Linked DNA regions of Methylovirgula sp. 4M-Z18. The main gene of each other region encodes a partner of the protein of the gene in region 2 in a complex. Links are inferred from orthologs where the notes say so. Each region holds a gene or a part of one and is shown on either strand. Other genes may lie near its edges.

Region 1 (4,617 bases), 500 kb from region 2 along the record:
GGAGGGTCTGCATCGGGTGTTGCAGCGTGAAAGTCAGCCGCCGTTTGCCGAGTTTTTGCATCAGCTTTTCGGTCTGTTCGGCCAGGATGAGGCGCCCACGGTCGATGACGCCGACGCGGTCGGACATTTCCTCGGCCTCCTCGATATAATGGGTCGTGAGGATGATGGTGACGCCTTGTTCGCGCAGGCGTCGGACGAGCGCCCACATGTCGCGGCGCAATGCGACATCGACGCCGGCGGTCGGTTCATCGAGAAACACGATCTCCGGCTCGTGGCTCAACGCCTTCGCGATCATCACCCGCCGTTTCATGCCGCCGGAGAGTTCGATGATGCGGCTGTCGCGCTTATCCCAAAGCGAGAGATCGCGCAGCAGGCGCTCGATATAAGTTGGGTTCGGTCCGAGGCCGAACAATCCGCGGCTGAAGCAGGTCGTGTCCCATACGGTGGCGAAAATATCGAGGGCGATTTCCTGCGGCACCAGACCGATCATCGTGCGTGCCGCCCGATAGCTGCGGATGTTGTCGTGGCCGTTGACGAGCACTTGGCCCGAGGTCATGGAAACGGTGCCGCAGATGATACTGATGAGGGTCGTCTTGCCAGCGCCGTTGGGGCCAAGCAGCGCGAATATCTCACCCTTCTCGATGTCGAGATTGATGGTTTCCAGAGCGGTGACGCCGGTTTTGTAGCGCTTGGTCACCGCGGAAACCGATATAACGGGCGGCATGCATGCTCCTCCTGGCGTCAGGACCTAAATCATAGGGCGGTATGGGCCTCTTATCGATCAAATCATCCAAAATAGTCGCGCATCCCTGCTCCCCGCACAGAACTCGGGCTTGCCCGAGTTCAGCATCAAACATGCACAAACCGGATATACCCGGTTTGTGAACGGGGAGAAGGGTAAGCGCCGCGACGTCACCTCACCCAAAATAATCCTGCAGGGCGCGCACTTCGAGATCGCCGCCGAGATAGGCCTTGATCCCTTGCGCCGCCGCCACCGCGCCCGACAAGGTGGTGTAATAGGGCACTTTGTGCAGCAGCGCCGCACGGCGCAGCGCACGGCTGTCGGCGAGGGCTTGCGCGCCTTCGGTCGTGTTGAACACGAGCTGGATCGAGCCGTTCTTGATCGCGTCGACAATATGCGGGCGGCCTTCCGAGACCTTGTTGATCTTGGTCGCGGCGACGCCTTGCGCTTTCAGGAAGCGCGCCGTGCCGGAGGTGGCGATGATCTTGAAGCCCAGCGTCTCAAGCAGTTTCGCGGTCGGCATGATGCGTTCCTTGTCGGCATCCTTGACCGAGACGAACACCGTGCCGGCTTTCGGCACCGACGTGCCGCCGCCGAGCTGGCTCTTGGCGAAGGCGATCGCGAAGGAACGGTCGAGGCCGATTACCTCGCCGGTCGAGCGCATCTCGGGCCCAAGCACCGTATCGACGCCGGGGAAGCGCGCGAAGGGGAAGACGGCTTCCTTCACGCCGACATGATCGAAGTTCTTCGGCTTCAGGTTGAAGCTCGCAAGAGATTCGCCCGCCATGATGCGCGACGCGATTTTCGCGACCGGCTCGCCGATCACCTTGGCGACGAAGGGCACGGTGCGCGACGCACGCGGATTGACCTCTAACACATAGATCTCGCCGTCTTTCAGTGCATATTGCACATTCATCAGGCCGCCGACATGCAGCGCCAGCGCGAGTTTCTTCGTCTGTTCTTCGAGCTTGGCAAGCGTTGCGGCATCGAGCGAATGCGGCGGCAAGGAACAGGCGGAATCGCCCGAGTGAATACCGGCTTCCTCGATATGCTCCATGATGCCGGCAACATAGACATCCTTGCCGTCGCACAAAGCATCGACATCGACTTCTGTCGCATCCGACAGATAGCGGTCGAACAGCAGCGGATTCTTGCCGAGCACCGTGTTGATCTGGCCGGTCTTGTCGTTGGGATAGCGCGCCTTGACATCCGAAGGGATGAGGCTCGGCAACGTGCCGAGCAGGTAATCCTCGAACGCGCTTTCGTCGCGGATGATCGCCATGGCGCGGCCGCCGAGCACATAGGATGGGCGCACCACCAGCGGAAGACCGAGATCCGCGGCGATCAGGCGCGATTGCTCGACCGAATAGGCGATGCCATTCTTCGGCTGCTTGAGGCTGAGCTTGTCGAGCAGGCGCTTGAAGCGGTCGCGGTCTTCGGCAAGATCGATCATATCGGGCGAGGTACCGAGGATCGGAATGCCGGCGCGTTCCAGCGCATGGGCGAGTTTCAGCGGCGTCTGGCCACCGAACTGCACGATCACGCCCTTGAGCGTGCCTGCCTGTTGCTCGGTGGTGAGAATTTCGAGCACGTCCTCAACGGTCAGCGGTTCGAAATAGAGCCGGTCGGACGTGTCGTAATCGGTCGAGACGGTCTCGGGATTGCAATTGACCATGATCGTCTCATAGCCCGCTTCCGACAGCGCGAAACACGCATGGCAGCAGCAATAGTCGAACTCGATGCCCTGGCCGATGCGGTTCGGCCCGCCGCCCAGGATCACGACCTTCTCGCGTGTCGAAGGGCGCGCTTCATCAGCGGGAACGCCGGCAAACGGCGTCTCGTAAGTCGAGTACATATAGGCAGTGGGCGAGGCGAATTCCGCCGCGCAGGTGTCGATGCGCTTGAAGACCGGGCGCACGTCGAGCGCATGGCGGACGCTACGCACATCCGCCTCCGATTGGCCGCTCAGCACCGCGAGGCGGGCGTCCGAAAAGCCGTTGGCTTTCAGCAGCCGCAGGTTTTTCGCGTCCTTTGGCAGGCCGTGCGCGCGGACGCGGTTTTCGAGATCGATGATCTCCTGAATCCGCTCGATGAACCACAGATCGATCTTGCACACCTCATGTGCTTCCGCATGGCTCATGCCGAGGCGCAGGGCCTGGCCGAGCTTCAACAGGCGGTCCGGCGTCGGCGTGCCGAGTGCGGCGCGGATGACGTTGCGGTCGTCGCCCTGGCCAAGACCCTCAATCTCGATCTCGTCGAGCCCATCGAGTCCGGTCTCCAGCGAGCGCAAGGCCTTCTGCAGGCTTTCGTTGAAGGTGCGGCCGATCGCCATGGCCTCGCCGACCGATTTCATCGCGGTGGTGAGGGTCGGCTCGGCGCCGGGGAATTTTTCGAAGGCGAAGCGCGGGATCTTGGTGACGATATAATCGATGGTCGGCTCGAACGAGGCCGGCGTCGCACCGCCGGTGATGTCGTTCTTGATCTCGTCGAGCGTGTAGCCGACGGCGAGTTTCGCCGCGACCTTGGCGATCGGGAAGCCGGTGGCTTTGGAGGCCAGCGCCGAGGAGCGCGACACGCGCGGGTTCATCTCGATCACGATCATCCGCCCGTTTTCCGGGTTGATCGCGAATTGCACATTCGAGCCGCCTGTCTCGACGCCGATCTCGCGCAGCACGGCGAGCGAGGCGTTGCGCATGATCTGGTATTCTTTGTCGGTCAGGGTCAGCGCCGGAGCGATAGTGATCGAATCGCCGGTGTGCACGCCCATCGGATCGATGTTTTCGATCGAGCAGACGATGATGCAATTGTCGGCTTTATCGCGCACCACCTCCATCTCGAATTCTTTCCAGCCGAGCACGCTTTCCTCGATCAAAACTTCCGAGGTCGGCGAGGCGTCGATGCCACGCTCCACGATGTCGATGAATTCGCCCTTGTTGTAGGCGATGCCGCCGCCCGTGCCACCCATGGTGAAGGAGGGGCGGATGATCGCCGGCAGACCGATGTCCTCGAGCGCCTCGAGCGCCTGACTGAGCGTCTTCACATGGTGCGAGCGTGGCGTGTCGAGGCCGATCTTGGTCATGGCCTCGCGAAACAACTCGCGGTCTTCCGCCTTGTCGATGGCCTCTGCCGTCGCGCCGATCAGTTCGACATCGAATTTTTCCAGCGTGCCCATCTTTTTGAGCGACAAGGCGCAGTTCAGCGCCGTCTGGCCGCCCATGGTCGGCAGCAGAGCGAAACCGCCCGGATGCGCGTAGCGCTCCTTTTCGATGATCTTGGTCACGACTTCCGGCGTGATCGGCTCGACATAGGTGCGGTGCGCCATGTCCGGATCGGTCATGATGGTCGCCGGATTCGAATTGACGAGGACGATACGGTAGCCTTCCTCCTTCAGCGCCTTGACCGCCTGGGTGCCGGAATAATCAAATTCACAGGCTTGGCCGATAACGATCGGGCCGGCGCCAATGATCATGATCGTTGAAATATCTGTCCTTTTCGGCATCATATCCTCGCCGCCCACATGCTGCAGGCACAAAAAAAGGCCGCGCTGGCCCAAAGGGCCGGGCGCGTCCGTGGCGATACCCGAGAAAAGCAGGAGCTGGAGACGCCCAGCCAGAAAGTCGCGGGTTAGTAGCGCAGAATCGGAGCGGGGGGAACCCCTCGTGATGCTTACGCAACAGGAAAGACATGGGGGCGACGGGCCGGCACCCAAATCGAACTGGCCCGTCGTCCGCGGATTTCCTGCTTCCATCTGATTGCAGTGCAATCATTGCAATCATTGCAATCGTCGATTAAGGTGTAGCCCGGACTATCGTGGAGGACGATGTGGCAAGTCTGACGATCCGAAATCTCGACGAAACGCTCAAGGTCCGCCTTCG
Region 2 (4,002 bases):
GACTTGAAAAGCGCTGCCGGGAAAGATCAGATATTCAGTCGGCGAATTGGCGTGGTGGCTTTAAAGCTACCGGGGCTGCGACGGCAGCGCCCGGTCCGATGGTCGGAATTTCTCGTCCTGCCCGCTGCCGGATGCGGGCACCTTTCCGTATCAGCCGGCGAGCGCCGCTTTCACTAGGCCGCTCACTTTGGCGAAATCCATCCGGCCGGTATATTTCGCGCGCAAAGCCGCGATCACCTTGCCCATGTCCTTCATGCTGGCGGCGCCGGTTTCCGCGATCGCGGCCTTGATCGCGGCTTCCGTCTCCGCCGGGCCCAGTTCCTCGGGGAGGAATGCCTTGATGATGGCGATTTCCGCCTTTTCCTTATCCGCGAGATCCTGGCGGCCGGCCTTTTCGTACATGTCGAGCGATTCGCCGCGGCTTTTCACCAGCTTTTGCAACAGGGCGAGTTCTTCCTCCGCCGACACCGTCTTGCCTTCGGCCCGCAGTTCGATGTCGCGGTTTTTCAGGGCCGAAGTCACCATCCGCAGGGTCTCGACCTTGAGCTTGTCACCAGCCTTCATCGCGTCCTTCAGGGAGGCCATTATTTGTTCACGCATATCAATTCCTCAATCTTTCGGCTTGCCCGATCGGTTTTGCCACCATATTTTGCGGCCCAAATGACCCGGCGCCGAGCCGGAAACAGGATGTAAAGCCACCATGACTGCCATTCAAGCTAAACCCGCGCCCGCGTGGGAAGAAACCACCGCGACCGCGGTTCTCGTTCTGTCCGATGGGACGGTTCTGGAAGGACGCGGGATCGGCGCGACCGGGCAGGCCGTGGGCGAAGTCTGTTTCAATACCGCTATGACGGGTTATGAGGAAATACTGACCGATCCGTCCTATGCGGGGCAGATCATCACCTTCACCTTCCCGCATATCGGCAACGTCGGCACCAATGAGGAAGACATCGAAACGGTGAATATGGCCGCGGCGTCCGGAGTGCGCGGTTGCATCCTGCAGGCGGACATCACCAATCCGTCGAACTTCCGCGCGACGCGGCACCTCGATCAATGGCTCAAGGCGCGCGGCATCATCGGTCTGGCCGGTCTCGATACCAGGGCATTGACCGCGCGGATCCGCGAAAAGGGCATGCCCAATGCGGTGATCGCCCACGCGCCGGACGGCCAATTCCACATGGCGGCGCTCAAGCAGGAAGCGGCGGCTTGGCCCGGCATCGACGGCATGGATCTCGTGCCCGACGTCACGACGGCCCAGCGTTATGGTTGGGATGAGGCGACCTGGCATCTGGGGCAGGGGTATGGCGGAGCCGGCGAGGCGAAGCATCATGTGGTCGCCATCGATTACGGTGTGAAGCGGAATATTTTGCGGCTTCTGACCGCTGCCGGCTGCAAGGTCACGGTCGTTCCGGCAACGGCCAGCGCGGGCGAGATTCTGGCGCTGCAGCCGGATGGCGTGTTTCTGTCGAACGGGCCAGGCGATCCGGCGGAGACCGGCAAATATGCTGTACCGGTCATTCAAACCCTGCTGGAGCGCAAGGTGCCGACCTTCGGCATCTGTCTCGGCCACCAGATGATGGCTCTCGCCGTCGGCGCGAAGACCCTGAAAATGCACCAGGGACACCACGGCGCCAATCATCCGGTTAAGGATTTCACCACCGACAAGGTCGAGATTGTGTCGATGAACCACGGCTTCGCGGTGAACCGCGAGACCTTGCCGGCCAATGCGACCGAAACCCATGTGTCGCTCTTCGACGGCTCCAATTGCGGCATCGCCCTGACCGACCGCCCGGCCTTTTCGGTGCAGCATCACCCGGAGGCGAGTCCCGGCCCGCAGGACAGCCATTATTTGTTCTTGCGCTTCGTCAAGATGATGGAAGCGGCCAAGGCGGGTTAAGCCTCTTCCGGGCCTAGCCAAGGCGTTCGCAGTCGCTATCATCCGCGCGCCCCTCAACGTCCGGAGTTTCGCATGTCCGCTGCTGCCTTCACGCTCGCGCTCGATGCCAAAGCCGCCCTGGGCGAAAGCCCTGTCTGGTCGGTGCGCGAAGAGGCGCTCTATTTCCTCGATATCAAGGGCAAGGCGTTGCACCGGTTCGATCCGGCGACGCGCGATCATCGTATCGTGCCGTTGGATGAGGAGACGGGCTGCGTCGGCCTCGTGAAAGGCGGCGGCTTCGTCGCCGGCATGCGCTCCGGCATTTACCTGCTCAATGCGCAAGGCGCGGTGACCGTGCGGCTCGCCGACAATCCGGAAAACCATGAGACGAACCGGTTCAACGACGGCCGCGTCGATCCGGCTGGGCGGCTCATTCTCGGCACGCTGGACGAAATCAAGGCCGGCGGGACGGCACATCTCTATCGCTACGACCGCCACGGCTTGAAGCCCGTGGTCGACGGGCTGCTCACCTCGAACGGCGTTGCCTTCTCGCCCGACGGGCGCTTCATGTACCATTCCGATACGCCGCGTTTCACCATCTGGCGCTATGCTTACGATCCGGCTTCGGGCAATCTCTCGGATCGCCAGGTCTTCGCGCAATGGCAGGCGACGGGCACTGATCGCGGGCGCCCGGACGGCGCCGCCGTCGACAGCGAAGGCTGTTATTGGTCGGCGCTGTACGAGGGCGCGCGCGTGCGGCGCTTTGCGTCCGACGGCACGATTCTCGCCGAATATCCGTTGCCGGCTCAATGCCCGACCATGGTGGCCTTCGGCGGATCGGATCTACGCACGCTGTTCGTCACGACCGCCAGCGCCGGGCGCCCGGCCGAAGAATTGACGGCTCTGCCCTATTCGGGGGGCCTCTTCGCGATGCAAGTGGATGTCCCGGGCCGGCCGGAACCCTTGTTCGATCCGGAGATCTAACGCTCGCTCTACGGCGTCGCCGGAATGAGCTTTCCGGTGAACAGGACAGGGCCGGTGACTTGGCCGGTCTTGGACCCTCCCTCCGGTTCAAGGCTCACGGCGAGTGTCGCGCTCTCGACCGTCGCATCGTCGTAGGACGCAAGCGCCTTGCCCGATTTGATGCCGGCAGTCTCGATCACGCCAAGGGATCGCGGCGCGCCGATCTTGTCCGAAACGAGCCAGAGTTCGTAGCTCTTGCCAGGCTGCGGCGGTGCGGCCACCGGCCGCACCGACAAAGTGCGATGCGTGAGATCGACGCTCACGAGAAAGGCGGGCGAGAGCGAATCCTTTTGCAGCACAGCGACGAAATTGCCCGGCGCGGGCGCTTGCCAGAGGCGCTGTACTCCGACCGCCACGAGCAACATCGCCGCGACTGCAGCCGTCGCGATAGCAGCGGCACGCCAGCGTTGCAGGCGGCGGGTGAGGTTTACGATCGCCTCGTCACGGGACGGCAGGCCGTCGATGCGGCGCAGGATCTTGGCGAAGAGCGCGTCCGAGGGCGTTTGCGGCGCAATGGTTTCATTCAACGGGTGCAAACGATTCTCCCAGTAAAGAATGGCGCGATCGAGTTCGGGATCGTGCAGGCGTTGTGCGGCGATCCGGCTCCGCTCGGCGGCGTTCAGCGTCCCGAGAACATATTCGGCGGCGAGGCCGTCTTTATCGTCGAGGTCACTCATGCGGCGAGGCACCCTTTCAATTGGGCGAGGCTGCGATGGAGCCAGGTTTTGATCGTGGCCGTCGGCCGGTTGAACCGTGCCGCCAATGCCTCGCGCGTCATGCCGCGATAATAGGCGAGAAGCACCATCTCCCGCTTGTCGTCTTCAAGACCATTGAGGCACGAGAGAAGCCGTTTCAGTTCGTCGCTCTGTTCCATCGTCTCGAGTGGATGCGGTAGGTTCGCCGCGATCTCTTCCATTTCGGAGCCGTTTTCGACGATGCCGATTTGCCGCCTCCGCGCGTCGTCGAGCGCGCGGTTGCGGGCGATCGCGGCCATCCAAGCGATCGGCGAGGCCTTGGCCGCGTCGTAATCGCCGGCACGCTCCCATATCTTCACATAGACTTCCTGCAGGCATTCTTCGGCGAGGTCGCGGCGCGCCAGAATG

Evidence for each region. The genes of interacting proteins can lie anywhere in the genome.
Region 1: the proteins of carA (region 2) and carB are in contact, whole or in part, in a solved structure (PDB 1KEE), measured with the Escherichia coli proteins. The link is inferred for Methylovirgula sp. 4M-Z18 from one-to-one orthologs.

What each region holds. Positions count from the first base shown.
Region 1 is NZ_CP149574.1:3,182,673-3,187,289, reverse strand. What follows is about bases 718-4,614. They hold carB (carbamoyl-phosphate synthase large subunit), read right to left. Parts: upstream 4,242-4,614; coding sequence 918-4,241; downstream 718-917. Other genes in these bases: V9T28_RS14755 (FitA-like ribbon-helix-helix domain-containing protein), read left to right, coding at 4,565-4,614; V9T28_RS14765 (ABC transporter ATP-binding protein), read right to left, coding at 718-724. Outside these bases: more of V9T28_RS14765, read right to left, coding at 1-717; more of V9T28_RS14755, read left to right, coding at 4,615-4,617. UniProt on the Escherichia coli protein: Large subunit of the glutamine-dependent carbamoyl phosphate synthetase (CPSase).
Region 2 is NZ_CP149574.1:2,684,780-2,688,781, reverse strand. What follows is about bases 5-2,798. They hold carA (glutamine-hydrolyzing carbamoyl-phosphate synthase small subunit), read left to right. Parts: upstream 5-700; coding sequence 701-1,897; downstream 1,898-2,798. Other genes in these bases: V9T28_RS12470 (SMP-30/gluconolactonase/LRE family protein), read left to right, coding at 1,970-2,798; V9T28_RS12480 (GatB/YqeY domain-containing protein), read right to left, coding at 151-600. In the rest of the region: more of V9T28_RS12470, read left to right, coding at 2,799-2,860; V9T28_RS12465 (anti-sigma factor), read right to left, coding at 2,869-3,576; V9T28_RS12460 (sigma-70 family RNA polymerase sigma factor), read right to left, coding at 3,573-4,002. UniProt on the Escherichia coli protein: Small subunit of the glutamine-dependent carbamoyl phosphate synthetase (CPSase).